4 regions of the Massilia sp. 9096 genome follow, and region 2 is predicted to be linked to each of the others. Evidence: predicted binding sites of a transcription regulator. Region 2 holds the regulator's gene; each other region holds the start of a gene.
The links. Region 2 encodes sigma-54, which starts transcription at its own class of promoters, with help from an activator protein. Its sites were predicted from a motif close to TGGCANGNAANCTGCTTT; they were not measured.

Region 1: a site for sigma-54 is predicted at 4,144-4,161, ahead of FA90_RS08165 (ethanolamine ammonia-lyase subunit EutB). Genes of this name have one in related genera too.
Region 3: a site for sigma-54 is predicted at 2,076-2,093, ahead of FA90_RS12915 (PEP-CTERM sorting domain-containing protein). Genes of this name have one in related genera too.
Region 4: a site for sigma-54 is predicted at 2,135-2,152, ahead of pepA (flocculation-associated PEP-CTERM protein PepA). Genes of this name have one in related genera too.

What each region holds. Positions count from the first base shown of each region.
Region 1 covers NZ_JQNN01000001.1:1,910,992-1,918,801, reverse strand. Annotated here, with positions in the region: gene FA90_RS08180 (alpha-E domain-containing protein) at 1-581, shown strand, start outside; gene FA90_RS08175 (putative zinc-binding metallopeptidase) at 690-1,766, opposite strand; gene eutC (ethanolamine ammonia-lyase subunit EutC) at 1,872-2,693, opposite strand; gene FA90_RS08165 (ethanolamine ammonia-lyase subunit EutB) at 2,718-4,109, opposite strand; gene FA90_RS08160 (OsmC domain/YcaO domain-containing protein) at 4,289-6,487, shown strand; gene ftsZ (cell division protein FtsZ) at 6,561-7,631, opposite strand.
Region 2 covers NZ_JQNN01000001.1:4,870,111-4,877,920, forward strand. Annotated here, with positions in the region: gene FA90_RS21140 (diguanylate cyclase) at 1-14, shown strand, start outside; gene FA90_RS21145 (monovalent cation:proton antiporter family protein) at 38-2,020, opposite strand; gene FA90_RS21150 (SIS domain-containing protein) at 2,097-3,131, shown strand; gene FA90_RS21155 (HAD family hydrolase) at 3,131-3,664, shown strand; gene lptC (LPS export ABC transporter periplasmic protein LptC) at 3,676-4,299, shown strand; gene lptA (lipopolysaccharide transport periplasmic protein LptA) at 4,326-4,970, shown strand; gene lptB (LPS export ABC transporter ATP-binding protein) at 4,976-5,743, shown strand; gene FA90_RS21175 (RNA polymerase factor sigma-54) at 5,746-7,236, shown strand; gene hpf (ribosome hibernation-promoting factor, HPF/YfiA family) at 7,300-7,659, shown strand; gene FA90_RS21185 (enoyl-CoA hydratase/isomerase family protein) at 7,744-7,810, shown strand, end outside.
Region 3 covers NZ_JQNN01000001.1:3,008,725-3,016,534, reverse strand. Annotated here, with positions in the region: gene FA90_RS12920 (Rhs element Vgr protein) at 1-230, shown strand, start outside; gene FA90_RS25685 (hypothetical protein) at 423-848, opposite strand; gene FA90_RS12915 (PEP-CTERM sorting domain-containing protein) at 1,048-2,025, opposite strand; gene FA90_RS12910 (hypothetical protein) at 2,201-2,665, opposite strand; gene FA90_RS12905 (hypothetical protein) at 2,890-3,393, shown strand; gene FA90_RS12900 (SDR family oxidoreductase) at 3,419-4,165, opposite strand; gene FA90_RS12895 (AraC family transcriptional regulator) at 4,263-5,234, shown strand; gene FA90_RS12890 (YeeE/YedE family protein) at 5,294-6,514, shown strand; gene FA90_RS12885 (glycoside hydrolase family 43 protein) at 6,526-7,593, opposite strand; gene FA90_RS12880 (hypothetical protein) at 7,634-7,810, shown strand, end outside.
Region 4 covers NZ_JQNN01000001.1:2,904,629-2,912,438, reverse strand. Annotated here, with positions in the region: gene FA90_RS12405 (gamma carbonic anhydrase family protein) at 1-154, opposite strand, end outside; gene FA90_RS12400 (alpha/beta fold hydrolase) at 315-1,190, shown strand; gene pepA (flocculation-associated PEP-CTERM protein PepA) at 1,240-2,082, opposite strand; gene FA90_RS12390 (3',5'-nucleoside bisphosphate phosphatase) at 2,350-3,183, shown strand; gene FA90_RS12385 (L-threonylcarbamoyladenylate synthase) at 3,238-3,861, shown strand; gene FA90_RS12380 (site-2 protease family protein) at 3,937-4,590, shown strand; gene FA90_RS12375 (tryptophan--tRNA ligase) at 4,595-5,545, shown strand; gene FA90_RS12370 (bifunctional 2-polyprenyl-6-hydroxyphenol methylase/3-demethylubiquinol 3-O-methyltransferase UbiG) at 5,538-6,092, shown strand; gene dapA (4-hydroxy-tetrahydrodipicolinate synthase) at 6,218-7,111, shown strand; gene bamC (outer membrane protein assembly factor BamC) at 7,131-7,810, shown strand, end outside.

The DNA.
Region 1 (7,810 bases), 3.0 Mb from region 2:
TGTTCCAGGACGAGGCCTTCAACTTCATCCGCCTCGGCACCTTCCTCGAACGGGCCGACAACACGGCGCGCATCCTGCACGTGAAGTTCAAGTTCCTCGACTCCGACGTGATCCAGGCCGATGAGCAGGTCGAATTCTATTACCTGGCCGCCCTGTTGCGTTCGGTGTCCGCGTTCGAGACCTACCGCAAGGTCTACCGCGACGCGATCACCCCGACGCGCGTGGCCGAGCTGCTGATCCTGCAGCCGAAGATGCCGCGTTCGCTGGTGGCCTGCATGTGCGCGGTCGTCGCCAACCTGCAGGAAGTGCGCAACGACCTGTCGCAAAACACCCAACGCCTGGCCGAGGAACTGTACGGCAAACTGCAGTCGGCGCAGATCGGCGACATCCTGGACGAAGGCCTGCATGAGTTCATGACGACCTTCCTGGCGTCGATCGCGGAGCTGGGCAACGGCATCGGGCACGATTTCCTGCTGCCGGTGGCGCCGGAAGTCGAGGAGGAAGAGGCGCCGACGCCGACGCAAACCCAGACGCAAACCCAGAGCCAGACGCAGACGCAGACGCAGACCCGGACGGGTTGAGCGACCGGAGGTCGGGAGGCGGGCGTGCGCAGCGCCGTGGCCGCGCCGCTGTGAGCACGCCCGGCCGCGACTGCCGCCGGGCACGCCGGCCGGGTGCGGCGCAGTCATTTACGCTGCCGCAGGCGCCTTCATCTGGGCGCGCACCACCTTGTGCACGAATCCGAGCTTTTCCAGTACCGGGGTGCTGAGCGTGAACGGGTAGGAGTCCGGCATGCCGATGCTGCGGTTCAGGCTGTTGAGCACGTAGGTCAGGGTGAACCATTCCCGCGTGATGCTGTCGAACGCATCTGTCCTGGTGGGCAGGATGACACGGTCCAGCTCCGGTTCGTCCGCCTTGGCCGGATGCAGCGACAAGCCGCACGCGTTCGCGGTTTCGAGCGTGTCGAGCATGTGCAGGTAGTGGGCCCAGGTTTCGGCCCAGTCTTCCCACGGGTGAGAACTGGCGTAGGTGCTCACGAAGTGCGCATCCCAGTCGGCCGGCGGTCCTTCGTTGTAGTGGCGCTTCAGGCACTCGCCATAATCCTGGCGCTCGTCGCCGAACAGGGCGCGGTAGCCGTCGATCCACTCGCTGTCGGCGACCAGCCGGTCAAAATAGTAGTGGCCGCTCTCGTGGCGGAAGTGCCCCAGCAGCGTGCGGTAGCGTTCATGCATCTGTTCGCGCGTGCGTTCGCGCTCGGCCGGGTCGGCTTCCGCGATGTTCAGCGTGATCAGGCCATTGTCGTGGCCGGTCATGACGTGCTGGTCCGGCCCGCCGTCTTCGAGGAACTGGAACGCCAGCCCGGTCTCGGGTTCCTTCTCTTTCGATACCGGGGTCAGGTTCAGCGTCGCCAGCGAAAACAGCAGACGGCGCTTGGCCGCTTCCAGGCGCGCCCAGAGCACCCGGTTTTTTTCCGATGTCAGCGCCGGAATCACGACCGTCAGCTGGCACGACTCGCACAGGTCGTGCGGGTCGTCCGCCGGCAGCATCCAGTTGCAGACGTTATGTTCGACGTAATTGCCGCACTTTTTGTACAGTTTGCCCGCGTCGTTGCGGTGCAGGCTGCGCCATTGGCCGGTGTCGGTTTCCTCGAAGGCGTTGATGCTGCGCGTCGCAGGCTGATAGCCCAGCGTGCTCTGGCAATTGAAGCAGAGGGTGTTTTCGAAAAATATTTGCTGTGAACACTTGTCGCAGTGAAACGTTTTCATGGTAGACCGAGAATGAGTTAAGTTGTGATGACAATCTAACAGTAAATCGACGCGCGCTACGCTCGTGTCAGACAACGCCTCATGCGCCCAGCTGCGCAGCGATCATCACAGCAAAAACCGCGGCCCTCCGCCCGCCAGCGCCTCCTCGCCGTCGGCCTCGTCCTTGAGCTGGACGCCGGTCAATTGGCGCCTGTGCGCCTCGCCCAGCAGCACATGCAGCTTGCGCGCCGCATCCTCGATGCCCAGCCCGGCCGGCCTGACGTTCGATATGCAGTTGCGCCGTTCGTCGGTCAGGCCCACGCTCGGCGCCCAGGTGATGTACAGCCCCATGCTGTCGGGCGAACTCAGGCCGGGCCGCTCGCCGATCAGGACCACCGCCAGTCTGGCGCCCAGCAGTTCGCCGACCTCGTCGCCGACCGCGACGCGGCCTTGCTCGACGATGCACAGGGGCGCCAGCGTCCACGCCGGATCCAGCCGTGGCCGCAGGGCCTGCAGCAAGGGCGCGGCGTGTTGCGCGACCGCGCGGCCGGACAGGCCATCGACGAGCACGACAGCCAGGTCGCAAGGCCGTACGGACAGGGGTTCGCCGCGCAGGGCGCGGAGACGCTCGCGCGACGGCGCATCCAGCCGGCGCCCGAGATCCGGGCGCTGCAGATAAACGTTGCGCTCGGGCGCGGCGCTGTGCAGCACGAGCGGCGCCGGCAAGCCCGGTAGTCCCGGCCATGCCTGCTGCAGCGACGCGGCCAGCGCCGCGGCGTCGAGCGGCTCGTGCACGGCGTCGCGCGCGCGCGCATGGGCCAGCTGGAAGGCGAGCTGGTCGTGCGTGCGCTGGCTGATGCCGGTGTGTCCGAGGCCGATGCGCGCGCTGGTGAAGCGGCGCAAGCCCTGCCAGGGGTCCGGCTGCGCTTCGGGGCTGATGTCTTTCATCGGCTCTCCTGCATGGGCTCTTTTTCAGGGCAGCTGCGACAGCGCACGCTGGAACGGGGCCGGCAGCGCGCGGCCCAGGGTGGCCGCTTCGTCGCCGCTGAAGATGCCCATGTCGCGCAGCCAGGCGTGGAACTCCGGCGCCGGGCGCAAGCCGAGCGCGCGGCGGGCGTAAAGGGCATCGTGGAAGGACGTGGTCTGGTAGTTGAGCATGATGTCGTCCGCGCCGGGCACGCCCATGACGAAGGTGCAGCCGGCGGCGCCCAGCATCGTCAAGAGCACGTCCATGTCGTCCTGGTCCGCTTCGGCGTGGTTGGTGTAGCACACGTCGACGCCCATCGGCAGGCCGAGCAGCTTGGCGCAGAAGTGGTCTTCCAGGCCGGCGCGGATGATCTGCTTGCCGTCGTACAGGTATTCCGGGCCGATGAAGCCGACAACGGAATTGACCAGCAAGGGCTTGAAGGCGCGCGCCACCGCGTAGGCACGCGCTTCGCAGGTCTGCTGGTCGAGGCCATGGTTGGCGTTGCTCGACAGCGCGCTGCCCTGGCCGGTCTCGAAATACATGACGTTCCCGCCCAGCGTGCCGCGGCGCAGCGAGAGGGCGGCGTCGTGGGCCTCGAGCAGCAGCGCCAGGTCGATGCCGAAGCTGGCGTTGGCCGCCTGGGTCCCGGCGATCGACTGGAACACGAGGTCGACCGGCGCGCCCCGTTCGATCGCGGCCAAGGTGTTGGTGACGTGGGTGAGCACGCAGGACTGGGTTGGAATGGCGTAGCGCCGGATGACGTCGTCGAGCATGCGCACCAGCTCCACCACCCGCGGCACGTTGTCGGTGGCCGGGTTGATGCCGATGACGGCGTCGCCGCTGCCATACATCAGGCCGTCGAACAGGCTGGCGGCGATGCCGGAGGGGTCGTCGAGCGGGTGATTCGGCTGCAGCCGCGTCGACAGGGTGCCGGGCAAGCCGATCGTATTGCGAAAGCGCGTGACCACGCGGCACTTGCGCGCGACCAGCACCAGGTCCTGGATGCGCATGATCTTCGATACCGCGGCCGCCATCTCTGGCGTGAGGCCCGGGGCAACGCGCGCGAGGGCCACGTCGTCCGCCTCGTCGCCCAGCAGCCAGTCGCGCAAACCACCGACGGTCAGGTGGCGGATCGGCGCGAATGCCGCCGCATCGTGGCCGTCGACGATCAGGCGCGTCACCTCGTCCGAGTCGTAGGGCACCACGACCTCGTTCAGGAAGGTCGTGAGCGGCAGGTCGGCCAGGGCCATCTGCGCCGCCACACGCTCCTCGCTACTGCCTGCCGCCACGCCGGCCAGGTCGTCGCCCGAGCGCGCGGGCGAGGCCTTGGCCAGCAGCTCGCGCAGGCCGGCGAAGGTGTAGGTGCGGGGGCCGACAAGATGGGTGATCTGGCTCATGGCGAGATTCGCTCCGGCTGCGCAAGAAGTGTGGGTCGGAGAAATCGTGCCACAGTTTCCCCGATTGTTGTGCACGACGAATCGAACCGTCGGATCGGCGCCGCAATGTCTTCTATCCCCCACGCCTGAAACCACGGATAATGACGCCCAACACATAAGGCATTCATTCAGAACACTCCATGGAAATCAAGGTCAACTTCCTCGACAAGCTGCGTCTCGAGGCGAAATTCGACGACTTCACGGTGATCGCCGACCAGCCGATCCGCTACAAGGGCGATGGCTCGGCGCCGGGCCCGTTCGACTACTTCCTGGCCTCGTCGGCGCTGTGCGCGGCCTATTTCGTGAAGTTGTATTGTAATACGCGCAATATCCCGACCGAGAATATCAGGCTGTCGCAAAATAATATCGTCGACCCGGAAAACCGCTACAAGCAGATCTTCAAGATCCAGGTCGAGCTGCCGGCCGATATCTCGGACAAGGACCGCCAGGGCATCCTGCGCTCGATCGAGCGCTGCACCGTCAAAAAAGTGGTGCAGCAGGGTCCCGAATTCGTCATCGAAGAAGTCGAGAACCTCGACGCCGATGCGCAAGCGCTGCTGACCGTGCAGCCGGCCGGCGCGGCCGCGACTTATATTCCGGGCAAGGACTTGCCGCTCGAGCAGACCATCGCCAACATGTCGAGCCTGCTGGCCGAGCTGGGCATCAAGATCGAAATCGCGTCGTGGCGCAATATCGTGCCGAACGTGTGGTCGCTGCACATCCGCGATGCCCATTCGCCGATGTGCTTCACCAACGGCAAGGGTGCGACCAAGGAAAGTGCGCTGGCATCCAGCCTGGGCGAATACATCGAACGCATCAGCAACAACCACTTCTATGCCGGCGCGTATTGGGGCGAAGAGATCGCCAACGCCGATTTCGTCCATTATCCGAACGAGCGCTGGTTCCAGCCGGGCCCTGACGATACGCTTCCGCCGGAAATCCTCGACGCGTATTGCCTCGACATCTACGATCCGGACGGCGAACTGCGCGGCTCGCACCTGTTCGACACCAACTCCGGCAATACGACGCGGGGCATCGTGTCGCTCCCCTATACGCGCCAGTCCGATGGCGAGACCGTGTATTTCCCGTCCAACCTGATCGAAAACCTCTACGCCAGCAATGGCATGAGCGCCGGGAACACGCTGGCCGAAGCGCAGGTGCAATGCCTGTCCGAGATTTTCGAGCGCGCGGTCAAGCGCGAAATCCTCGAAGGGGAGCTTGCCTTGCCCGACGTGCCGCAGGAAGTGCTGGCCAAATACCCGGGCATCGTGGCCGGCATCCAGGGCCTGGAAGAGCAGGGCTTTCCGGTGCTGGTCAAGGATGCCTCGCTGGGCGGGGAGTATCCGGTGATGTGCGTGACGCTGATGAATCCGCGCACCGGCGGCGTGTTCGCCTCGTTCGGCGCCCATCCGAGTTTCGAGGTGGCGCTGGAACGCAGCCTGACCGAATTGCTGCAGGGGCGCAGTTTCGAGGGCTTGAACGACCTGCCGCGGCCTACGTTCGAAAGCAATGCGGTGACCGAGCCGTACAACTTCGTCGAGCATTTCATCGATTCGAGCGGCATCGTCTCGTGGCGATTCTTCAGCGCCAAATCGGATTACGATTTCGTCGAATGGGATTTCTCCGGCGAAGGCGAGGATTCGAATGCGCAGGAAGCCGCGACGCTGCTCGGCATCCTGGCGGAACTGGGCAAGGAAGTGTACGTCGCGGTGCACGATGAATTGGGCGCGACCGCATGCCGCATGCTGGTGCCGGGGTACTCGGAAATCTATCCGGTCGAAGACCTGGTATGGGACAACACCAACAAGGCATTGCTGTTCCGCGAAGATATCCTGAACCTGCACCGCCTGGACGACTCGCAGCTGGAAGGCTTGCTCGAGCGCCTGGAAAACAATGAGCTGGACGAATACTCCGACATCGCCACGCTGATCGGCATCGAATTCGACGAGAACACGGAATGGGGCCAGCTGACGGTGCTGGAGTTGCGCCTGCTGATCAATTTGGCGTTGCAGAAATTCGAAGAGGCGCAGGAACTGGTCGGCGCCTTCCTGCAATACAACGACAACAGCGTCGAGCGCGGCCTGTTCTACCAGGCCTTGGATGCGGTGCTGGAAGCGGTGCTCGACGACGAGCTGGAGCTGGATGATTACGTCGTCAATTTCCGCCGCATGTTCGGCAATCCGCGCATGGATGCGGTGCTCGGTTCGGTCGATGGCAGCGTGCGCTTTTACGGTCTGACGCCGACCAGCGTGAAGCTGGAAGGCCTGGAGCGCCACGAGCGCCTGCTCGACAGCTATCGCAAACTGCACAAGGCGCGCGCGAAGCGCTCGGCCAAGTAAGACCGGGAGAGGGTTGGAGGCCGCCGATCGCCACGCGCGATCGGCGGCCTTTTGTTTGCGCTGGCGCGCCGCGCTAGGAACCGGATTGGCGCGACGCCGGCCGCACCGTCATCGGCGACGCGCCCTGGCGCAGCACCGAGTGCGGCTGGGTGAGCGGGCGCGTCATCGGCGAGCGTCGGCCGACGGCGAAGTCGCTGGGCCGGTTCAAGCCGGTGGCGACCACGGTCACGCGCATGGCGTCGCCGAGCGACTCGTCGAAGACCGCGCCGAACTTGATGATGGCGTCGTCGCTGGTCTGCGTGCAGATCGTGTTCATCACGTCCTTGGTTTCGCGCAGTTTGAGCGTGTCTTCGGAGGCGGCGATGTTGACCAGCACCCCGCGCGCGGCGCGCAGGTTCGAGCCGTCCAGCAGCGGACAGGCGATGGCCTCTTCGGCCGCCTTGACGGCGCGGTCGTCGCCGGTGTGCTGGGCCGAACCCATCATCGCCATGCCGGTCTGGCGCATCACCGTGCGCACGTCTTCGAAGTCGACGTTGACCATCCCGGGCACGGTGATGATTTCCGCGATGCCGGTGACCGCCTTGCAGAGCACCTCGTCGGCGGCGGCGAAGGCCTGCTTTTGCGTGACGTCCTCGCCCAGGACTTCTTCCAGGCGGCTGTTCAGGACGATGACCAGCGAGTCGACGCAGCGCGCCAGCGTGGCGATGCCTTCTTCCGCCACGCGCATGCGGCGCGGGCCTTCGAAGGCGAATGGCTTGGAGACCACGCCGACGGTCAGGATGCCGAGTTCGCGCGCGACTTCGGCCACCACCGGCGCGGCGCCGGTGCCGGTGCCGCCGCCCATGCCGGCGGTGAGGAACACCATGTCGGCGCCCTTGAGCGCATCGGCGATCGCGGTCCGTTCGGAGATGGCGGCTTCGCGCCCGACCACCGGGTCGCTGCCCGCGCCAAGACCGCTGGCGCCGAGCTGGATGCGTTTTTCGGTCGCGGTGTTCGACAGCGCCTGCGCGTCGGTATTGGCGCACATGAATTCGAAGGACGACAGTCCGGCGGAGGCCATATGGCTGACGGCATTGCCGCCGGCGCCGCCCACGCCGATGATTTTGATGACCGTCTCCGGTTGGGGAACTTTAGATTCGGACAAGGAAGACTCCGTGTGAAGAAATAGCGATCGGCTCGCCGTGACGTTGCCGAACCAAGCAATGGCTGGTGCCTAGCCATTTAGATTACTTGCTGAGATGCGCACGCGAAAGGTTAGAAACGTTACATTCGCAAACAATTGTAATAACGCGTGCAATCCTCGCAAAAGCCTGCATACCAAAA
Region 2 (7,810 bases):
TGGCCGCGGAATAAGGGCGCGAAGGCCAGCCTGAAAATCAGCGCAGCAGCCGCCCCTCCGCCCGCGTCACCGCCGACCCGGTCCCGCGCAGCACCACCACGTCGCCGGCGCGCAGCTCGGTGTCGCCGCCCGGCTCGATGCGCTCGTTCCCGCGCCGCAGCGCGGTGATCTCGGCCCCGACCTCGTCCAGGTCCAGGTCGGCCACGCAGCGCCCGACCGCGCCGGCGCCTTCGCGCAGCGTGACCGAGTGCAGGCGCACGTAGCTGTGCTCCTGGTCGTCGGCGAGGTCGCCGGCGCCGGGGAAGAAGCCGCGCAGGGTGGCGTAGCGCTCGTCGCGCGCGGCCTGTACGCGGTGCACCACGCGCCGCAGCGGCACACCCATCACCACCAGCGCGTGCGAGGCCAGCATCAGGCTCGATTCCAGCGCCTCGGGCACCACCTCGGTGGCGCCGGCCTTTTTCAGCACGTCGAGTTCGGTGTCGTCGTGCGCGCGCACGATCACCGGCAGCTTGGGCGCCAGTTCGTGCACCAGGTGCAGCACCTTGAGCGCCAGGCGCGTGTCGGCGAAGGTGATCACCAGCGCGCTGGCGCGGTTGATGCCGGCCGCGATCAGCGCTTCGCGCCGGCCGGCGTCGCCGTAGGAGACGTTGGCGCCGGCCGCGTGGGCTTCCTGCACGCGCTCGGGGTCGAGGTCGAGCGCGTACCAGGGCAGCTTTTCCTCGGACAGCAGGGTCGCCAGGCTCTGGCCGCTGCGTCCGAACCCGGCGATGATCACGTGCTTTTGCGCCGCCATCGTGCGGCTGGCGAGCTGGGTCAGCTGCAGCGACTGCAGCATCCATTCGTTGGCCGCGACCTTCATCGCGATCTTGTCCATGTTGGCGATGACGAAGGGGGCCGCCAGCATCGACAGCACCATCGAGGCCAGCACCAGCTGGATCAGGTAAGGGGCGATCAGGTGAGAGTCCGAGGCGAGGTTGAGCAGGACGAAGCCGAATTCGCCGGCCTGGGCCAGGGCCAGGCCGGTGCGCATCGCGATGCCGTCCGAGGAACCGAAGGCCTTGGCCAGCAGCGCGATCAGCGCGAATTTGAGCAGCACCGGCACCACCAGCAGGAACAGCACGATCCACCAGTTCTCCGCCACCAGGCGCAGGTTGAGCAGCATGCCGATGGTGATGAAGAACAGGCCGAGCAGCACGTCGCGGAACGGCTTGATGTCCTCTTCCACCTGGTGCTTGTACTGGGTTTCCGAAATCAGCATGCCGGCGACGAAAGCGCCGAGCGCCATCGACAGGCCGGCGTGCTCGGTGATCGCGGCCGCGCCCAGCGTCACCAGCAGCAGGTTGAGCATGAACAGCTCCTGCGAGCGCCGCTTGGCCACCACGTTGAACCATTTGCGCATCACCTTCTGGCCGAAGAACAGCAACAGCGCCAGCACGCCGGCCGCCTTGATGCTGGCCCAGGCCAGCGTCATCGCCAGTTCCTCGGCCGGTTTGGCCAGCGACGGGATCAGGATCAGCAGCGGCACCACGGCCAGGTCCTGGAACAGCAGGATGCCGATGATGCGCCGCCCGTGCTGGCTCTCGAGCTCCAGGCGCTCGGTGAGCAGCTTGGAAACGATCGCCGTGGAGGACATCGCCAGCGCGCCGCCGAGGGCGAGGGCGGCCTGCCAGCCGATGTGCAGCGACGGCGGCAGGTAGCGCGTGAGGCTGGACACCAGTACGGTCGCGACGATGGTCAGGAGGACCTGGGCCAGGCCCAGGCCGAACACCAGCCGGCGCATGGATTTCAGCTGCTGCAGCGAGAATTCCAGGCCGATCGAGAACATCAGGAACACGACGCCGAATTCGGCCAGCGCGTGGGTCGAGGCGCCGTTGTCGGCCAGGTTCAGCGCATGCGGGCCGATCAGCACGCCGACCGCCAGGTAGCCCAGCATCGGCGGCAGGTGCAGCATGCGGAAGGCGACCACGCCGAGGACTGCGCTGCCCAGCAATAAAAGGGTTAATTCCAGGCCGGAGGTCATTCAGCGCGGTCTGTCAAGATGTGGTTTGTTTCGACTGGCAAGTTTTTTGCTTTCTTAATTCGGCTATACTTTGAATATGAGTGTAACCCATGAAAAAATAATGTTGACAAGTTTTGACGCGGCCCAGGCGCGTCGTGCGCTCGATCTTGCGCGCGACGCCCTGGAGATCGAGGGCGAAGCGATCCGCAAACTGGCCGAGCGCCTGGATCGCGACGACAGCGTGGCGCATGCGGTTCCCGAGGCGGTCGCCCTGATGCTGGCCTGCCAGGGGCGCGTGGTGGTGTCGGGCATGGGCAAATCGGGCCACGTCGCGCGCAAGATCGCCGCAACCCTGGCCTCGACCGGCACCCCGGCCCTGTTCCTGCATCCGGCCGAAGCGGCGCATGGCGACCTCGGCATGGTCACTCCCCAGGACGTCCTGATCGCCATCTCGTATTCGGGCGAAAGCAGCGAGCTGGCGGTCGTGATCCCGGCCGTCAAGCGCATGGGCGTGCCGGTGATCGCGATGACCGGCCGTCCCGACTCGCGCCTGGCCCAGGTGGCCGACGTGCACCTCGACGTCGCGGTCGACAAGGAAGCCTGCCCGCTGAACCTGGCGCCGACGGCGTCGACCACCGTCACCTTGGCGCTGGGCGATGCCCTGGCCGTGGCGCTGCTCGAACTGCGCGGTTTCAAGTCGGAAGACTTCGCGCTGTCGCACCCGGGTGGGGCCCTGGGGCGCCGTCTGCTCACGCACGTGCGCGACGTCATGCGCAGCGGCGCCGCGGTGCCGAAGGTCAAACCCGACGCATTGCTGACCCAGGCCCTGCTCGAGATTTCGGAAAAGGGCATGGGCATGACCGCCGTCGTCGACGAGGCCGGACGCCCGGTCGGCGTGTTCACCGACGGCGACCTGCGCCGCCTGATCGAAAAGGCCCAGGACTTTTCCAGGGTCGTGATCCGCGACGTGATGCACGCCAATCCGCGCCGCATCCACCCCGAGCAGCTGGCGGTCGACGCCGTCGCCGTGATGGAAGAATTCCGCATCAACCAGATGCTGGTGACGGACGCCGACGACGTGCTGGTCGGCGCGCTGCACATCCACGACCTGACCCGCGCCAAGGTGATCTGATGGGCGTCCCACTGGAACACATGCAGCGCGCGGCGCGCGTCAAAGTCATGATCTTCGACGTCGACGGCGTGCTCACCGACGGCAGCCTGACCTACGACGCCAACGGCGAGATCACCAAGACGTTCTTCGTGCTGGACGGCCTGGGCATCCAGCTGCTCAATCGCAGCGGCGTGCAGACCGCGATCATCAGCGCGCGTACCTCGCCGATCGTGATCAAGCGCGCGGCCGACCTGGGCATCACCCACGTCTTCCAGGGCCAGCACGACAAGCGCATCGCGTTTGCCGAGCTGCTCGAGAAAACCGGCGTCACGGCCGAGGAGTGCGGCTACATCGGCGACGACGTGATCGACCTGCCGCTGCTGTCGCGCGTCGGCTTTGCCGTCACGGTGCCGAGCGGCCATCCGGACGTGCAGTACCGCGCGCATTACGTGACCAGGAATCCGGGCGGACGCGGCGCCGTGCGCGAAGTCTGCGACATGGTGATGCGCGCCCAGGGCACCTACGAACAGGCGCTCGCGCCGTATTTCGGATAAGGATGGAGGCCATGGCCACGAACACTCGCAACAAGCGCACCGCGCACCGCGGCCCGCTGCTGGCCCTGATGCTGCTCGGGGTGTTCGCCGCGTTCGGCAGCTTCTGGCTGCTGCAGGTGATGCAGGGCGACCAGTCGGGGCCGAACATCGATGCGGGCAACGAGCCCGACTACATCATCGACAACTTCAGTTTCGTGCGCATGACCGAGACCGGCCAGCCGCGCTACGTGATCACCGGCGACCGCCTGACCCACCACCCGGCCGACAACACCTCCCTGATCGACAAGCCGATCGTGGTGAGCATGACGGTCGAGCGCCCGCACATGACCATGACCGCCGAGCGCGCGAACGTGAACCAGAACCAGAACCAGGTCGACCTGGCCGGCAACGTCGACATCCAGCGTCCCGGCGCACCGGCGCGCCCGGGCATGGGCGCGCTGCAGCCGCTGCGCATCCGCACCGAGGCCATGACGCTGCTGACGGACGACGAGATCGCCAAGACCCAACTGCCGATCACCATGACGCTGGGCGACGCCAAGGTCGACGCCATCGGCATGGTAGCCAACAACGCAACCCAACAGATCCAGCTGGGCGGCCGCGGCACGGCCACTTTCCCGCCGCGCCAGCAGCGCTGAAGCCCTACTAGAGAGGACAAGCACCCATGAAAAAAATACTCGCTGCCGCCATCTTCCTGTTGCCGCTGGCCGCATCGGCCGAGAAAGCGGACGCCCTCAAGCCGATCAAGATCGACTACAACGATGCCCACGTCGACCAGGTCACGCAGAACTACATCGCCACCGGCAACGTGGTCATCACGCGCGGCACCATGATCCTGAAGTCGGACAAGGCCGAAGTGCAGGAGACCCCGGACGGCTACCGCACCTTCATCCTGACCGCTGCGCCGGGCAAGCTGGCCACCTTCCGCCAGCACCGCGACGACGGCCCCAACATGTGGGACGAAGGCCAGGCCCAGCGCATCGAGTACGACGAGCGCAACGACCTGGTCAAGCTGTTCTCGAAGGCCGTCATCAAGCAGCTCGACGGCACGAAAGTAACGCAGGAGATGGACAGCGAATTCATCTCGTACGACAACCGCAAGGAAGTCCTGGTCGGCCGCAACGACGCCAACGGCGAGAACAAGGTCGGCAATGGCCGCGGCAGCATGACGCTGCAGCCGCACCGCGCACCGGCCGGCGCTGCAGCGCCCGCACCGGCGGCGGCGCCTGGCGCCCCATCTGCCGCACCCGCGGCCACACCGGCCGCCACCCCCGCCGCGGCGCAACCGGCAGCGGCAGGGAACAAGTGATGGAGGTGCGCAACGACGCAGCCGCGATCGCGTGCGGCAGCACCCTGGTCGTCAAGGGTCTCCAGAAAAGCTACGGCAAGCGCCTGGTGGTGCGCGACGTTTCGCTCGAAGTCGCGTGCGGCGAGGTGGTCGGCCTGCTCGGCCCGAACGGCGCCGGCAAGACCACGTCGTTCTACATGATCGTCGGCCTGGTGCCGTCGGACGCCGGCACCATCGAAGTCAACGGCGCCGACATCAGCAGCCTGCCGATCCACCGGCGCGCGCTGATGGGCCTGTCCTACCTGCCGCAGGAAGCCTCGGTGTTCCGCCGCCTGACGGTCGAGGAAAACATCCGCGCGGTGCTCGAGCTGCAGCGCGAGAACGGCAAGCCGCTGTCCAAGGCGCGCATCAACGAGCGCCTCGACCAGCTGCTGGGCGAGCTGCAGATCGACAAGCTGCGCCAGAACCCGGCGCTGTCGCTGTCGGGCGGCGAACGGCGCCGCGTCGAGATCGCGCGCGCGCTCGCGACCGATCCGCGCTTCGTGCTGCTGGACGAGCCGTTCGCGGGCGTGGACCCGATCGCCGTGATCGAGATCCAGCGCATCGTGCGCTTCCTGAAGGAGCGCGGGATCGGCGTGCTGATCACCGACCACAACGTGCGCGAGACGCTCGGCATCTGCGACCGCGCCTACATCATCAACCAGGGTGCGGTGCTGGCCTCCGGCCGGCCCGACGACATCATCGCCGACGAATCGGTACGCCGCGTGTATCTGGGTGAACACTTCAGAATGTAGTTATGAAACAGACGCTGCAACTCAAGACATCACAGCATCTTGCGCTCACGCCGCAACTCCAGCAGTCGATCCGCCTGCTGCAGCTGTCCACTCTCGAGCTGCACCAGGAAATCGAGCAGGTCCTGAGTGATAATCCGCTGCTCGAACGGCTCGACGATCCGCTCGACCGCTCGGTGCGCCTGCTGGGCGACGGCGCCATCAACAACGCCCCGGCCACGCCGGGCGAGGCTCCCAGCCCGGCCAACGCCAACGGCAGCGACGAGCACAGCGCGCCGGCCGCGAACGCCGAGGGCGAGGGCCACGAAGGCGGCGACGACGTGCACGCCGCCGAGCACGACGGCGACTGGGGCGAGGGCGGCCGGTCGAGCGGCGGCGGCGAGGAAGAGGATGGCCGTCCGCAGCTCGAGGCCAGCCCGGTCTCGCTGCGCGAACACCTGATGGAGCAGGTGCGCATGACCTGCGCCGCGGCGCGCGACTGCGCCCTGGTCGAGCTGATCGTCGACGCGCTCGACGACAACGGCTACCTCGAGGAATCGCTGGACGACATCCACGCGCGCCTGCCGGAAGAGCTCGAGATCGAGTTCGACGAACTGCGCACCGCGCTGTCGATGGTGCAGAGCCTCGACCCGGCGGGCGTGGGCGCGCGCAGCGCCGCCGAGTGCCTGGCGCTGCAGATCCGCCGCATGCCGGGCGTGCCGCTGGTGACGCGGCGCATGGCCCTGGTCATCGTCGAGCGCTACCTGAGCTGGTTCGCCCAGCGCGAATTCAACAAGCTGAAAAAGGCGCTCGACTGCGACGACGAGGACCTGCGCGAAGCCCAGGCCGTGATCCGCCGCTGCAACCCGCACCCGGGCGCCGCGTTCGCTTCGGACGTGTCGGACTTCGTGGTGCCGGACGTGATCGTGCGCCGCGCCAAGGATGGCTGGAGCGTGCAATTGAATCCCGAAGTGATGCCGCGCCTGCGCGTGAACAGCCTGTATGCGCAGGCGCTCAAGCAGGGCAAATCCGAGACCCAGATGAGCGCGCAGCTGCAGGAAGCCAAGTGGCTCATCAAGAACATGCGCCAGCGTTTCGACACGATCCTGCGCGTGGCCCAGGCCATCGTCGAACGGCAGCGCAACTTTTTCTCGCACGGCGCGGTTGCCATGCGGCCCCTTGTTTTACGCGAGATAGCTGATACACTAGGTTTACACGAGAGCACAATTTCTCGCGTCACAACGCAGAAATACATGCTGACCCCGCACGGCATGTTCGAGCTGAAGTATTTCTTCGGGAGCCACGTTGCCACCGAGGCGGGAGGCGAAGCATCATCGACGGCCATCCGGGCTCTCATCGTACAACTCACAGGAGCAGAAGACCCCAAGAACCCTTTATCCGACAGCAAGATCGCGGAGATGCTAGGGGAACAGGGAATGGTCATTGCGCGGCGCACGGTCGCCAAATACCGTGAGGCGCTCAAGATCCCGCCCGTTAGCCTTCGCAAATCCTTGTAACAAACGCTGCCTGTTGCGCTCCTGCGCACGCTTGCGGCAGCGTATCTTCAAAGGAGTGTGTGTATGAATCTCACCATCAGCGGCCATCACCTCGATGTCACCCCAGCCATCCGTGAATACGTACAGAACAAGCTCGAACGCATCACCCGCCATTTCGATCAAGTGATCGATTCCCACGTCATCCTCTGCATCGACAATCTCACCGAAAAAGACAAACGCCAAAAGGCCGAGATCAATCTGCGGGTGGCGGGAAAGATCCTGCATATCGCCAGCGCCGCGCACGACCTGTACGCCGCGATCGACATGCTGATGGACCGCCTGGACAGGCAGGTCGTCAAATACAAGCAGATGCTGCAGAATCATAGTCACACCGGACACAAGCGCATGCTGGATGAAGGAGACAGTGCAGCCGCCACGGCCTGACGCCGTCCGCAGCACAGCATGACGAAGGGCGCACTGGCGCCCTTTTCGTTTTATGATGCGGCTAGATCAACCATCTCCGACATCATGAGCGCAGACGCTACCCGCGAACACGTGCAGACCCGCATTGCCAACGGCACCGGCACCTTTACCC
Region 3 (7,810 bases), 1.9 Mb from region 2:
TGGCGCCGGGCAAGACGCTGGCAGACTTCAACATGGAAGCGCAGGGCGATCTGCTGGCCGATTACTTTGTGCTCAAGCACCTGAATTCGTCGCGATCCATGCGCCAGCGGCGTTACGCGCACAGCCTGCATCTATATGAAGAGGTGCTGGCGGACTTTCTTGGCGATCCGGCCAGCGTGGAGAATCTGCCGCGCGATTACGGGCGCTGGCCACTGCTTCTCAAACTGTAGCGTTTCATATGCCTTTAGCGCCGCCTTGCTTCTCGCGTAATCTGCGACGAAGCCGGGCATTATCGGCCACGACGCCGACAAGAACGACAGTCGTCAATATGCACGCCGCATCGTTCCCCAAATAGTGCCAGAATGCCCAAGCGAACAAGGAAACTCCAGCGCCCGTAACGAGCAACAGTACGAAGTCTTTCATTAACGCACCTTGCATTGCTTGTAACAGGTGCGATCTGACATTGTCGGATCGTAGAGTCCGGGCATTCGAAGCAGAAGCGATGTAAGCCATGGGCGCTTTAACTTCCATTTGGATGCCTCTAGCAGCACATCCGCCAGCGAAGTGCCGCTGCTTAATGTTCGGCCTGTCGCAACTGCAAGGCTACCGATCAGTGCTCCGGCGTAATAGGCAGCGCCTAATGATCCCATCACAGTCAGTTTCTCCAGTTTGGTGCCCGCTCCCACCATTTCCATCACAGTCACTTTCGTCCCGAACTTGTCAATGTAGGCAAGGATCGCACTGATTGTCGAGATAGCAAGTGCTTGCGTTCCGTAGAGGCTTTCCGGTGGTGGGGTGAGCCCGAGACCTTCCATATTTTCTTTGAAGTATTTATAGAATTCCGACATGCTTTGCCTCCGTTGACGTTGAACGGCAATTCTTGCCTGGCTGCTTAGGGCATGCTTGGGAGGGGGCAGGACGTAGGGTCGAGCAAGATCAACCCGCCTGTTCCAGCATTTATACGTCGAAAGTTTTTGGGAGCGATTGGGCGACTTAACAAAGGAAAGGCCGGAACTTGGCTCGAAGCCATCGCCCGGCCCGGCAGCATCAACGCTGCGACTGCTTGCGCCGGCGCGCCACGACCATCAGCCCGCCCACCGTCAGGAACATCAAGGCCATGTTCGGCTCGGGAACCTGTTCCGAAGCCAGCTGTGCCGATGCGTAGCCCTGCAGCGCCGCCGCGGTCGAGCTGTCGATGCCGAGATCGCGTGCGACGCTGTCGCCGGCGCCCAGCAAAGCAGGATCGAGTCCGGTGACGCTGCCGAAGATCGTCAACGCTTCCAGATAATAGCCGTACGGGCTGGCGTGGTAGTTTTCCGGCGCCCACAGGTCGATCTGGCCGGCACCGATGCCGTCATATGGGTTGGCGTCGGCCAGGCCGCCGTCGATTGCGCGGTTCCAGGCCTGGCCTACCGGAATCACGCCGTTGATGAGATTGGAGGCGGCGTCGGCGGCGTTGTAGCCGTTGCGCACGTCCAATGCCATCTGTTCGATCGGCTTGCCGAGCCACGGGCTGTTGGTTTTATAGGTCAGGTCGGCGCGCGACCAGGTCGAGGTCAGCATGACGTCGACGTTCGGGTTGATGTCGTGGAAGGCTTGCGCGAGCAATCCGGAATACTTGATGAGCGTCGACGGATCGCCCGGCTTGGACGCGTCCAGCGTGCTGTAGCTCTGCAGCAGCACCTTGTCGTAGGAGCCGAGAACAGTGTTGAGCTTGTTGTTGTAGTGATAATCGACACCGACGCCGGGCACCGTTTCCAGGCTGACGTCGTAATGCAGTCCCGCCTCCACCGTCATGGCCTTGAACAAGGCTGGCACGCCACCGATGCCCGAGTGGTTCAAGTCATTGACCGTGCCCGGCTGGTAATTCTGGACGATGGGTGCGGCGCCTGCCGGTTCACCGTAGGTATAACTGTTGCCGATGAACAGAATGGTGGTGGCTGAAACGGGGGCCGCTTGCGCTGCCAGCGCGAGCGCGCCAAGGACCGCGGCGCTCGTCTTGAGCAGGCGGGAAGAAATATGCATGGTTGTCTCCGGTTGGGTGTGTCCCGGGCATGGCTCGGGTGTCCAACACGAAAGCAAGCGCTATGCCATTTGGGTAGCCGCCCGGGTATCAGATCATGATCTTCATTTGAATACCTGCCAGCATAACGTTGAATGTAAGATTTATCGACATTCAAAGATGATTTTCGGTAACAAATCAGTCGCGCGTGGCCAGCGCCACGATCGCCGCGCCGGCCGCGACGATGAGGGCGTCTTCGATCAGGCCGCTGCGGGTCTGACCGATGCGCGCCATGGCCTGCTTGCGTGCGGCGAGCGTCAGGTAGGCCAGCGGCACGGCGGTGGCCACGGCCACGGCGGCGCCTTCTTTTTCCTCGCCCTCGGGCGCCAGGGCGGCGCCGGCGATCGCGGCGCTCATCACGCGTGCGAGCAGGCCGAGGGCGACCGTGCGGTCGGGCGCACTCTTCATCTTGTCGCCGAACAGTTCACCCACGCCCATGGCGAGTGCGCCGTATTTGAAGACGGGGCGGTCGAGCAGGGCGAGCGTGCCCGGGGTGTCGCGGCCGGCCAGGCGCGCCGTGGCGATCGTGGCCATTGGCGTCATCGAGCGGGCGCTGGCGACGGCGCCGATCAGGATGGAAGGAAGCAGGCTGCGCAGGTTCATCGTCGATCTCGTATAGACATGTGGATGAGCCCAGCTTACCAAAGGCGGCGCCGGCGCGCCGCACGGGTCAGCCTGGCATGGCCCAGGCCGGCGCCGGCGCCGGAAAAGGGCGGAGCGGCGCCGGACACGCTGCACGCTTGCAAGCTCGACCTTGCGCGTACTCAACAGCCACCCCACGCACCATCGTAGGCTTTGCCTTGCGTTTTTTCATACACGAGGCAGCCATGCACACCCGAGACCCGAGCGGCATCATGCTGGCAACGCTGTTGACGGCGATCCTGATGGCCGCCGTGCGGCCGGCCCAGGCCCGGGTCGGCCAAGCCGAGGTACGCGAAGGGCCGCGCGGCGGACCGTGCTTCACGATCAGTCCGCGCGAGGAGCGTCTCGGCACGTCCGACTTTCAGGCCGTGAGCGTGTCGGACGGGCGGCGCCAGCTGTGGACGATGCGCATGCCGCCCGGGCGCAGCTTCCCGCTCAGCTTTTCGATGTGCGTGCCCTACGGCGGCCGCGTGGCCGCGCTGCCGCGCAGCGCATCGGCGGCGCTGGAAGCGGGCCGCGTCTACACCCTGCACATCGACGCGCGTCCGCGCAGCCACGCCGCGGCGCCCAGCTACGAGGCGCGCTTTTGCCTGGCGCGCCAGCGCGACGGCAGCCTGCTGGTGCACCAGATCGTCAGCAGCGACCGCGAAAGCCACCGGCTGTACGGCTGCCTGCCACCCGAAGAATGACGGGCGCATGCCGCACCCGGGGTGATCAGAGCGAGGCCGCCAGCGCCTCGGCATCGGCGCCGGCCGGGATGCGCATCGGCGCGTTCGGATCGGTCACCGCGCGCCACACCGCCTCCGCCACGTCGGCGGCCTGCGTCAGCGGCCCGGTGTGGCCGCGCATGGCGCCGAACACCGCGTCGAGCATCGGCCGGTAGGCTTCCGGCATCTCGCCTTGCATGCGCGGGCCGGCGTTCTGGCCGAAGTTGGTCGTCGGCGCCATCCCCGGCAGCACCAGGCGCGCGCGGATGCCCAGCGGCGCCAGCTCGAGCGCGAGCGACTCCGTGAATGCGTTCACGGCCGCCTTGCTGGCCGTGTACACCGACAGCAGCTGCAGGGGTTTCAGGGTCACGGTCGAGGTCACGTTGACGATCGCGCCGGCGCCGCGCGCGCGCATGGCCGGCAGCACGGCCTGGGTCAGTGCAATGGTACCGAGCGTGTTGGTCTCGAACACCGCGCGCGTGGTCGCCATCGGCGTGGCTTCGAGCGGGTACAGCATGCCGATGCCGGCATTGTTGACCAGCGCGTCGATCGGGCCGGCGGCTTGCACGGCGGCGGCGATGCTGGCCTCGCTGCCGACGTCGAGCGCCAGCACGCGCAGGCGTTCGGACGCCGGCAGCAGGTCGGTGCGCGGCGTGCGCATGGTGGCGACGACGTTCCAGCCGCGTTCCAGGAACAGGCGCGCGGTCTCGAGACCGAAGCCGGACGAGCAGCCGGTGATCAATACGGTTTGCATGATGGGACTCCTTGTAGAGGGTGTAACGGAACGATAGCCGAGCCGCGCCGGACGGGCTACAATCGGAAGTCCGAGAAAATTTCGCGAGAGTCCAGAGATGAATCCACAGACGCATCCAGAGACGAATCCGGCGACGATCGATCCGCTGGCCGAAGTCGTCGGCTTGCTGCAGCCGGCGGTGCGCTTCACCAAGATCGTCGGCGCGGCCGGACGCTGGGGCGTGCGCCGCCCCGACACCGGCCAGCCTTCGTATTGCGCGGTGCTCGCAGGGCAGTGCCGCATGACGCTGCAGGGCGAGGCCCCGCTGCTGCTGCAGCCCGGCGACTTCGTGCTGGTGCCGGCCACGCGCGAGTTCTCGATGGCGAGCCTGGAAACGCCGGGCGAGCGCGATTTCGCCACCCCGCCGTCGTTTCCCCGCCCCGGCGAAGCGCGCCTGGGCGACCACGACGCGCCGGTCGACGTGCGCTTCCTGATCGGCCACTGCGTGTTCGATGCGCCCGACGCGGCACTGCTGGTGTCGCTGCTGCCGCGTTACGTGCACGTGCGCGGCGAGGCGCGCCTGGCGACCCTGGTGGCGCTGCTCGACGACGAGGCCAGATCGGACCGGCCGGCGCGCGAGGTCGTGATGGCGCGCCTGCTCGAGGTGCTGCTGATCGAGGCGCTGCGTTCGAACAGCGAGACCGGCGCTTCGCCCGGCCTGGTGCGCGGCCTGCTTGACGCGCGCCTGGCCGCGGCCCTGCGCCGCATCCACGAGGCGCCGGCGCGCGCCTGGACCGTGGCCGAGCTGGCGCAGGAAGCGGCGCTGTCGCGCTCGGCCTTTTTCGAGCGCTTTGCGCGCGCGGTCGGGGTGGCGCCGATGGAGTACCTGCTGGCCTGGCGCATGGCGCTGGCCAAGGACTTGCTGCGGCGCGGCGGCTGCGCCATCGCGCAGGTGGCCGAGCGGGTCGGCTACAGCTCGGCCAGCACCTTCAGCGTGGCGTTCGCGCGCCATATCGGCGTCCCCCCCGCGCGCTACGCGAATGCGACGCGCGCGGGCGCGGAGCCGGTCGCGCAGGCGGCGTCTGCATGAAACCTGAAAAAGCGCGAAAATACGCGTTTACGTGTCATCTCGATAGGCTTCGATTCATCATGTCAAACACTGCTACCTTGCCGGTTCGTCCGCGCGTCGACATCAACCCGACGCCGCTGGGCGTGTCGCTGCTGCTCATCGTGCTCGGCGCGCTGTATCTCGCGCAGGCGGTGAGCGCGCGCCAGGCCGCCCTGTACGTGGTCGGCGCGCTGCTCGGCGTCGCGCTGTACCACGCCGCCTTCGGCTTCACCTCGTCCTGGCGCGTGTTCATCGCCGACGGCCGCGGCGCCGGCCTGCGCGCGCAGATGATCATGCTGGCGGTCGGCGTGGCGCTGTTCTTCCCGGCGCTGGCCGCCGGCACGCTGTTCGGCGCGCCGGTCAACGGCCTGGTGTCGCCGGCCGGCACCTCGGTCATCGTCGGCGCCTTCATCTTCGGCGTCGGCATGCAGCTGGGCGGCGGCTGCGCCTCCGGCACGCTGTACACGGTCGGCGGCGGCAGCACGCGCATGCTGGTCACGCTGGCCTCGTTCGTGGTCGGCTCGCTGATCGGCACCGCGCACATGCCGTTCTGGACCTCGATGCCGCAGCTGCAGCCGATCTCGCTGGTCAAGACGCTGGGCTGGGCGCCGGCGCTGCTGCTGAACTGGGCCGTGTTCGCGCTGATCGCGTTCGTCACCGTCGTGGTCGAGAAGCGCCGCCACGGCCGCCTGGTGGCGCCGGAATTGACCACGGCGTCGACGGCGCGCTGGCTGCGCGGCCCGTGGCCGATGGTGGCCGGCGCGCTGGCGCTGGTGCTGCTCAACTTCGCCACGCTGGCGCTGTCGGGCCGTCCGTGGGGCGTGACCTCGGCGTTCGCGCTGTGGGGCGCCAAGGCGGCGTCCTCGATCGGCATCGACGTCGCCGGCTGGACCTACTGGTCGACCAAGGCCAATGCCGCCGCGCTGGCGGCGCCGGTGTCGCACGACGTGACCTCGGTGATGGACGTCGGCATCGTGCTGGGCGCGATGGCCGCGGCGGCGCTGGCCGGCCGCTACGCGCCGAAGTGGCGCGTGCCGCTGCGTTCGCTGCTTGCGGCCGTGGTCGGCGGCCTGATGCTCGGCTACGGCGCGCGCCTGGCCTACGGCTGCAACATCGGCGCCTACTTCAGCGGCATCGTCTCGGGCAGCCTGCACGGCTGGCTGTGGCTGGTCGCCGCCTTCGTCGGCAACGTGCTGGGCACGCGCCTGCGTCCGCTGTTCGGGCTGGAAGTCGAGCGGGTGGTGCAGCAGACTGGCTGCTGACCTGTTTTAATTCAAGGCGTGGCCGCCAGCGGATGCGGCGCCACGCCTTGCGTCGTCAATTTCACCGGCTTGATCGTGCCGTCGGGGTTGAACTCGAGCTTCTCGATGGCCAGCTGGCGGTGGTTGCCGTCCTTGTCGCCGAGCGGGTGGCGGTGGTAGGCGATCACCCAGTCGTCGCTCCCCGGCAGCTGGAGCACCGAATGGTGGCCGGCCCCGGTGGCGACGCCGGGGTCCTGTTCCAGGATCTTGCCGATGCGCTTGAACGGGCCTGAAGGCGACGTCCCCATCGCATACGCCACGCTGTAGTCGGCCCCGGTCCATTCCCCTTCGGACCACATCAGGTAATACATCCCCTTGCGCTTGGCCATGAACGGGCCTTCGACGTACTCTGGATCGGGCGTGATTTCCTTGTAAGTCCGGCCGTCCTTGAACGGCACCACGCTTTTCAGGTCCGGCGCCAGCTTGACCACGTTCAGGTGCTTCCAGCCGCCGTAGTACATGTACAGCTGGCCGTCGTCGTCCTTGAACACCATCTGGTCGATCGGCTGGGCGCCGTTGTGGATCTCGCCGATCAGCGGCTTGCCGAGCGCATCCTTGAACGGCCCCTCGGGCTTGTCGCTGACCGCCACGCCGATCCCGCCCAGCTGGCCGTTGGCCTTGATGTCGTTGGCGCCGAAGAACAGGTAGTACTTGCCCTTGTTTTCGATCGCCGACGGTGCCCACACCGCGTAGGCGGCCCAGGCCACGTCCTTCACGTCGAGCACGCGCGGGTGTTTGGTCCAGTGCACCAGGTCGGGCGAGGAAAACGCATCCAGGAAGGTCTGCGCCAGGAACGGCGCCCAGATCAGGTCCGAGCGTGCGCGCATGCGCTGCTGGTCCGGTGTGAAGTCTGTTTGCTGTCCGGACGGCGCGACGCTGTCGGAATAGGTCGGGAAAATCCAGTACTGGCCCGCGAAGATGCGGATTTCCGGATCGGCGTACCAGCCGGGCACGATCGGATTGGCGGCGTGCGCGTACGCGGCGGCGGACAACAGCAGCGGCAGCAGGCTGCGCTTGAGACGGACTCGGATATTCTTCATCGTGCACCGTGGTGGTTGAGCTTGACGGTATAGTAAGCCCATGTCGTCGCCGCGCCAACATCCCGTCACCCCGGACGGCCGCTATTTCGTGGTCGACGGCCGGCTTTGGCGCACCAGCAATCCGGACCTGGCGCCCGACGTGCGCCAGGCGCTGGTCGACCGGCTGATGCGCGCGCGGCGCCAGGTCGGGGTGGCGAAGAAGGCAGGCGACGTCGAT
Region 4 (7,810 bases), 2.0 Mb from region 2:
TCGTGATGCGCTCGTTATCGCCGCGGATCGTCACCCCGAACCAGACCGAGCCGCCGGCCTCGATCGTCACCTTGCCGATCAGGTTGGCCGACTCGGCAACGTAAGCCGAGGCGTCGATTTCAGGCGCGTCATCGCCCAACTGGTAAATCGCCATGGATGTGCTCGCTAAAGGGAAGGGTTGAAGGGTGATTTGCAAACGCCGACATTGTACGCCCTGCGCCCGCCATCGTCCGGCAAGCCCGGCAGATGGGGATGCACCGCGCGAAATCAAGCTTGGGCTATAATCTGAACGACCGTACTATTTTGAGGCCGCCATGACCCCGTCCCGCTCCGAATTCCTCGACATCCGCGGCTTGCGCCTGCACGTGCGCCACTGGGGCCGGGAGGACGCGCCCAAGCTGTTCATGGCGCATGGCTGGATGGACATGTCGGCCTCGTTCCAGTTCGTGGTCGACGCCTTGCGGGGCGACTGGCACGTGATCGCGCCGGACTGGCGCGGTTTCGGCCTGTCCGAGCGCTCCGGCAGCGACACTTACTGGTTCCCGGATTATTTCGCCGACCTGGAAGCCATCCTCGACCATTATTCGCCGCGGGCGCCGGTCAATCTGCTCGGCCATAGCATGGGCGGCAACATCGTCAGCGTGTATGCGGGCGTGCGCCCCGGCCGTATTGCCAGGCTGATCAACCTGGAAGGCTTCGGGCTGCCGGCCACCCAACCCGAGCAGGCGCCGGGACGTTATGCCAAATGGCTCGACGAGGTCAAGCTGCCGCCGGCGATGCGCGGGTATGCCAGCCTGGACGAGGTGGCGGCGCGCCTGCAGAAGACCAATCCGCGCCTGTCCAACGCGCGCGCGGCGTTCCTGGCCGGGCACTGGGCGGCGCGCAATGGCGAGGGACTCTGGGAAATCCTGGGCGACCCGGCCCACAAGATGACCGGGCCCCTGCTGTACCAGGCGGAAGAGGTGCTGGCCTGCTGGCGCAAGATCGTCGCGCCGGTATTGTGGATCGAAGCCGAGCACACCGATATGTGGCGCTGGATGGGGCCGAAAGAGCAGGCGCGCGCGGAGGTCGACCGCCGCCTGGCGCAGATCGCCCACGTCACGCCGAAGATGATGCCGCAGGCGGGGCATATGCTGCATCACGACCAGCCGGAATTGCTGGCGCAGATGATCGAGGAATTTTTGGCGTAAAAAAACCGGCCGAAGCCGGTTTTTTCATGCCGCTGACGCAGCCGCGCAATTACGACTTGCGGCGACGCAGGAAGGCCAGGCCCATCAGGCCGGCGCCGAAGATCGCCAGCGATGCCGGTTCCGGCACGGCGCTGGTGCTGGTGTTCAGCTTCAGCTGGCCGCCGTTGTTGACGTAGAAGTAGGCCGGCGGGGCGTTCATGGTGTCAGCCGAACCGCTCAGCGCTTCGCGGGCGGTGGCGCTCGAGGCGTTGCCCAGGTCTTGCGACGCGTTGGCGGTCACGAAGCCGATGGTGTAGCCGGACATCAGCGCATTGCCGTTGGCATCGGTGAACACGCCCGGTGCGAAATAGCTCGACACGAAATTCAGGGTCAGCTGGCCGTTGCTGTTCGGGGTGCCGTCCGGATTGATCGCACCGCCGCCACCGGCGACCTGGGTGAAGCGGGCGATCAGCGTGCCGCTGGTGGCGCCGTCACGGTTGGCCACGGTCGCGCCGGCGCCGTCATAGGTCTGGGTCGGGTTGTAGTAGATGTCCAGTTCGCCACCGGCGTTGAACGTGATCTGGCCGCTGCTGATGCTGCCGGTACCGGTGCCGCCGAAGTAGTTGCCGGTCAGCTGGCCGCCGCCCAGGCCGTTGCTGGTGATCGACGTACCGGCGTTCTTGGTCGTGATGTTGAAGATGCCGTTGTCGGTGAAGGTGAAGTTGTCGCCGGTGCCGAAGCCGTTGTTCTGGATGAAGCTGTCGCCGTTGAAGCCCAGCTGGTTGATACCGGTGACGGCATTCCCGCCCGGCAGGTTCAGGTTCCAGTTGAACAGCTGGCTATCTGCATGGGCGGCCGACATGGCTGCCACGGTGATTGCAGTGCCTACCAGGGTTTTGATGATTGCGCGCATTTCGGTATTCCTTTAGTGATCGGTGGGAAAAGTCTTTTTACGAAACTTTTAGTAAGCAATTCCCGGGCCATGTTCTGTAACTCATTGTTAGTAATAGAGAAGCTGAAACTGCGCAGTCTCATGCGGGGTGCATATGTAAAGTCTGCCGACAGTGCGCCAGCGGACATATGAACGGCAATCGATGCAGCTTGGGCAAGCCCGTCGCAAGCCTGGCGATCCGCGTACAATGAACGCTCACACAGCCTAATCAGATACCACGCACCGCTCATCATGAAAGTCGACCTCCACTGCCATTCCAACGTCTCCGACGGCGTGCTCGCCCCGGCCGCCGTGGCCGCTTATGCCCGCAAGGGCGGCGTCGATGTCTGGGCGCTCACCGACCATGACGAAGTCAAAGGTATAGGCGCCGGTCGCGCCGCCGCCGCCCAACAGGGGATGCGCTTCGTGGCGGGTGTCGAAATTTCCGTCACCTGGGCCAACGAGACCGTGCACGTGGTCGGCCTGCAGATCGACGAGAACAACGCCGCCCTGGTGCAGGGCCTGGCCGCCACCCGCAACGGGCGCGACGCGCGCGGGCGCGAGATCGCGCGCCAGCTGGAGCAGGCCGGCATCCCGAACGCCTACGAGGGCGCTGTCAAATACGTCGGCAACCCGGACCTGCTGTCGCGCACCCACTTCGCGCGCTACCTGTGCGAGATCGGCATGTGCGCCAGCACGTCCGAGGTCTTCCGCAAATACCTGACCGAAGGCAAGCCGGGCTACGTGCCGCACCGCTGGGCCACGCTGGCCGATGCGGTCGGCTGGATCCGGGGCGCCGGCGGCATCCCGGTGATCGCCCACCCGGGCCGCTATCCGTTCGACCGCACCGCCGAAGGCGCGCTTTTCGACGAATTCATCGGCCTGGGCGGCAAGACCATCGAGGTGGTGACCGGCAGTCACACGCCGGACCAGTACGCGACCTATGCCGAGATCGCGCGCCGCTACGGTTTCATGGCCTCGCGCGGCACCGACTTCCACGCCCCCGGCGAGGCGCGCGTCGAATTCGACAAGCTGCCGCCGCTGCCGGCCGGCCTGACGCCGGTGTGGCATGACTGGTTCTGAAGGCGGCGCCAGCTTGGGCTTGAACTTTCTCCACCGCGTCCGCATTTCCGCGCCATGAGTCAATTTTTCGAAATCCACCCCGAGAACCCGCAGCCGCGCCTGATCCGCCAGGCCGCCCAGATCATCGAATCGGGCGGCATCGTCGCGGTCCCGACCGATTCGGCGTATGCGCTGGTATGCCGTCTCGACGATAAATCCGCGGTCGAGAAGCTGCGCCGGATCCGCGGCGTCGACGAGAAACACCATCTGACGCTGCTGGTGCGCGACCTGTCCGAAATCTCGACCTACGCGCGCGTCGACAACCGCCAGTACCGCCTGCTCAAGGCCAGCACGCCGGGGCCGTACACCGTCATCCTGGACGCGACCCACGAGGTGCCGCGCCGGCTGTCGCACCCGTCGCGCAAGACGATCGGCATCCGCGTGCCCGAGAACGCGATCCTGCTGGCGCTTTTGGGCGAGCTGGGCCAGCCGCTGATCGGCACCACGCTGCAGCTGCCCGGCGACGACCACATGCTGTCCGATCCGGACGAGGTGCGCGAGCGCCTCGGCAAGCAGATCGACCTGATCATCGATGGCGGCGCCGGCACGCTGGAGCCGACCACCATCGTCGACCTGACCGGCCTGGAGCCGGTGCTGCTGCGCGCGGGACGCGGCGATCCGGCGGCGTTCGGCTTGTAGATCCGGCGGTAAAAAAGAGGGACGCCGCCAACGCCGCGAGCGCTTGCGGCGCGTGCTCTGCTAGAATCGCAGCTTATGGATGAACTCATACGCAACCTCGCGGTCTACGCACTTCCGATCATTTTCGCGCTCACGATGCACGACGCCGTCCAGGCCTTCGTCGCACGGCACTTCGGAGACAACACTGGCCACGCCGCCGGCCGCACCACCTTCAATCCGCTCGCCCACATCGACCTGGTCGGCACGATCGTCATTCCGGCGGTGCTTTATCTGATGGGCCTGCCGGTGTTCGGCTACGCCAAGCCGCTGCCGATCGACTACGGCCAGATGCGCAACCCGAAGCGCGACATGGCCTGGGTCGCGCTGTCCGGCCCGGCCGCCAACTTCGTGATGGCCGTGATCTGGGCCGTGTTCGGCATCCTGCTGCAGCATTTCCAGGTCAACGAGCGCTTCCCGACCCTGGTGGCGCAGGCCGGCATTACCACCAACCTGTGGCTGATGGCCTTCAACCTTCTGCCGATCCCGCCGATGGACGGCGGACGCGTCGTGTTCAGCCTGCTGCCGCACAAGGCCGCCTACAAGTACGCGCGCCTCGAGCCCTACGGCCTGATCATCCTGCTGGTGCTGATCGTGACCCACGTGATCGGCTACTGGCTGGCGATCTTCGGCGTGCTCGGCGAAGTGCTGCTGAACGCGATCGTCTCGCCGCTGAACTTCCTGCTGACCTGAGCCGATGTATCCCGATCGCGTCGTTTCCGGCATGCGGCCGACCGGGCTGCTGCACCTCGGTCACTACCATGGGGCGCTGAAGAACTGGATCCGCATGCAGTCGGAGCTGCCCTGCCTGTTCTTCGTGGCCGACTGGCACGCGCCGACCACGCATTACGACGGCCCGGCGATCATCGAGAAGCACACCTGGGACATGGTGGTCGACTGGCTGGCGGCCGGCATCGGGATGATGCGCGAGATCGCACGCCGCTTCAATCACCTGTACGGCAAGGAGCCGGACTTCGAGCAAAAGGCGCTCGACGCGGTCAGTAAGCTGGGCAGCAAGCGCGCCAGGCTGTACGCCGAGCTGCGCACCGCCTACCGCCAGGAAGGTGACGCCGCCGCACTCGAGCAGGCCCAGGCCATGCTCGATGACGCCGGCAGCCTGTCGAACATCGACCGCGAGCGCCTGTTCGGCTACCTCGAGGGCGGTCACAAGATCATCCTGGTCGAGCCGCAGGTCACGCTGGCCGAGGCGTCGCGCCTGCCGGGCCTGGACGGCCGCAAGATGAGCAAGAGCTACGCCAATGCGATCGCGCTGCGCGAAGACCCGGCCGGCGTCACCAGGAAGATCCGCACCATGCCGACCGACCCGGCGCGCGTGCACCGCACCGACCCGGGCGACCCTCTGAAATGCCCGGTGTGGCGGCTGCACGAGGTGTATTCGGGCGCGAGTACGAAGGATTGGGTGGTCAAGGGCTGCACCGGCGCCGGCATCGGCTGCCTGGAGTGCAAGCAGCCGGTGATCGACGCCGTGCTGGCCGAGCAGGCGCCGGTGCGCGAACGCGCCCAGCCCTACCTGGACGATCCGTCGCTGGTGCGCGCCATCGTCGCCGACGGCTGCGACAAGGCGCGTAAACTGGCCCAGGAGACCATGCGCGACGTGCGCGAGGCGATGGGCTTGTCGTATGGTTGATTTACCATCCGCCTGGGTCGCGCGCTTCGCGCCCATCATGCCGCCCGGCGAGACGCTCGACCTGGCGTGCGGCGGCGGACGCCATGCGCGCCTGCTGGCCGCGCTGGGCCACCCGGTGCTCGCGCTCGACCGCGACCCGCAGGCGCTGGCGCGCGTCCGCCAGGGCGCGGGGCAGGGCATCGCCACCGTCGAATACGACCTGGAAGCGCCCGGCGCGGCCTGGCCGTTCGCGGATGGGCGTTTTGCCGGCATCGTCGTCACCAACTACCTGCACCGGCCGTTGATGGCGGGGCTCGCGCGCGCGCTCGCGCCGGGTGGCGTCCTGGTCTACGAAACCTTCGGCCAGGGGAACGAAGTCTTCGGCAAACCATCCAATCCGGCCTTCCTGCTGGCGCCCGGCGAGCTGCTCGAGTTCGCGCGCCAGGCCGGCCTGCACGTCATCGCGTACGAGGACGGCGTGACGGCCCAGCCCAGGCCGGCGCGCGTGCAACGCCTGTGCGCGGCGGCGCCGCGGTTCGATCCGGCGGCGGCGCGGCTGGATGCCTGAAGGATTTGTAAATGAGCTGTAACAGTGCCGTGGCCGCGCTATTAATCTTGGGCTGGAATGAACCATAACCTCGGGCTATCCGCTACAATCAGCTTTTTATTTATTAACGGCACGGTCCACTGATTATGATTAAGGGCAGCATAGTAGCAATCGTCACGCCGATGTTTGAAGATGGCACTGTCGACAAGGACAGCCTGCGCAAACTGATCGACTGGCATATTGCGGAAGGCACGAACGCGATCTGCATCGTCGGCACCACCGGCGAGTCGGCCACCGTCAGCCCGGACGAACACTGCGAACTGGTCAAGCTGGCGGTCGAGCACGTCGCGGGGCGCATTCCGGTCATCGCCGGCACCGGCGGCAACTCGACCGCCGAAGCGATCGCGCTGACCCGTCACGCTAAGGACGTCGGCGCAAATGCTTCGCTGCAAGTGGTCCCGTACTATAATCGCCCGACGCAGGAAGGCATGTTCCGCCACTTCAAGGCGATCGCCGAATCCGTCGACCTGCCGGTGATCCTGTACAACGTGCCGGGCCGTACCGTCGCCGACATGAGCACCGAGACCGTGCTGCGCCTGGCGCCGATCGACAACATTATCGGCATCAAGGATGCGACCGGCAGCCTGGCGCGCGGCATCGAACTGCTGCGCGAGCTCGACCGTTCGTTCGCCGGCAACAAGCCATTCGGCGTGTTCTCGGGCGACGATGCCAGTGCGCTGGCGCTGATGCTGTGCGGCGGCGCCGGCAACATCTCCGTCACCGCCAACGTGGCGCCGCGCGCGATGAGCGAGATGTGCGCCGCGGCGATGTCGGGCCAGATCGCGCGCGCCATCGAAATCAACAACCGCGTGCTGTCGCTGCACAGCAAGCTGTTTGTCGAGCCGAATCCGGTGCCCGTGAAGTGGGCGCTGGCCGAAATGGGCAAGATGCCGGCCGGGCTGCGCCTGCCGCTGGCGCCGCTGTCCGCGCAATACCACGACACCGTTCGCGCCGCGCTGCGCGAAGCCGGCGTCCTTTGATGAACGAGCTTTAGCGAATATGATCAAAAGCAAGAATATCACCCGCACCGCCGCGCTGACCACGATGGCGCTCAGCCTGGCCGCCTGCACGACCGTGTTCGAATCGAATAAGGTGGATTACCAGTCGGCCACGACCAAAAAGGTCGCCGCGCTCGACGTGCCGCCCGACCTGACCCAGCTCGAAAAGGACAACCGCTACGCGGTGCCGGAGCGCGGTGTCGCCACCGCCTCGGGCTTCCAGCAGCAGCGCAACGCCGCAGCCGGCCCGGCCGCCGCAGTGGGCGCCGGCGTTGCCCCGGCCGCCGGCCAGGTCGGCCCGGTCTCGACCGACAAGGTGCGCCTGGAGCGTTCCGGCAACGAGCGCTGGCTGGTGGTCGGCCAGACCCCGGAACAGCTGTGGCCGCAACTGGAACAGTTCTGGCACGACTCGGGCTTCACGGTGGAAATCGAAAACGCCCAGACCGGCGTGATGGAAACCAACTGGGCCGAGAACCGCTCCAAGATCCCGGTCGACATCATCCGCCGCACGATCGGCAAGGTGTTCGATTCGGCTTACTCGACCGGCGAGCGCGACAAGTTCCGCACCCGCCTCGAGCGCCGCGCCGACGGTTCGACGGAAATCTACATCAGCCACCGTGGCGCCGAAGAGGTGCTGACCGGTCCGCAAAAGGAAACCACGACCTGGACCGTGCGTCCGAA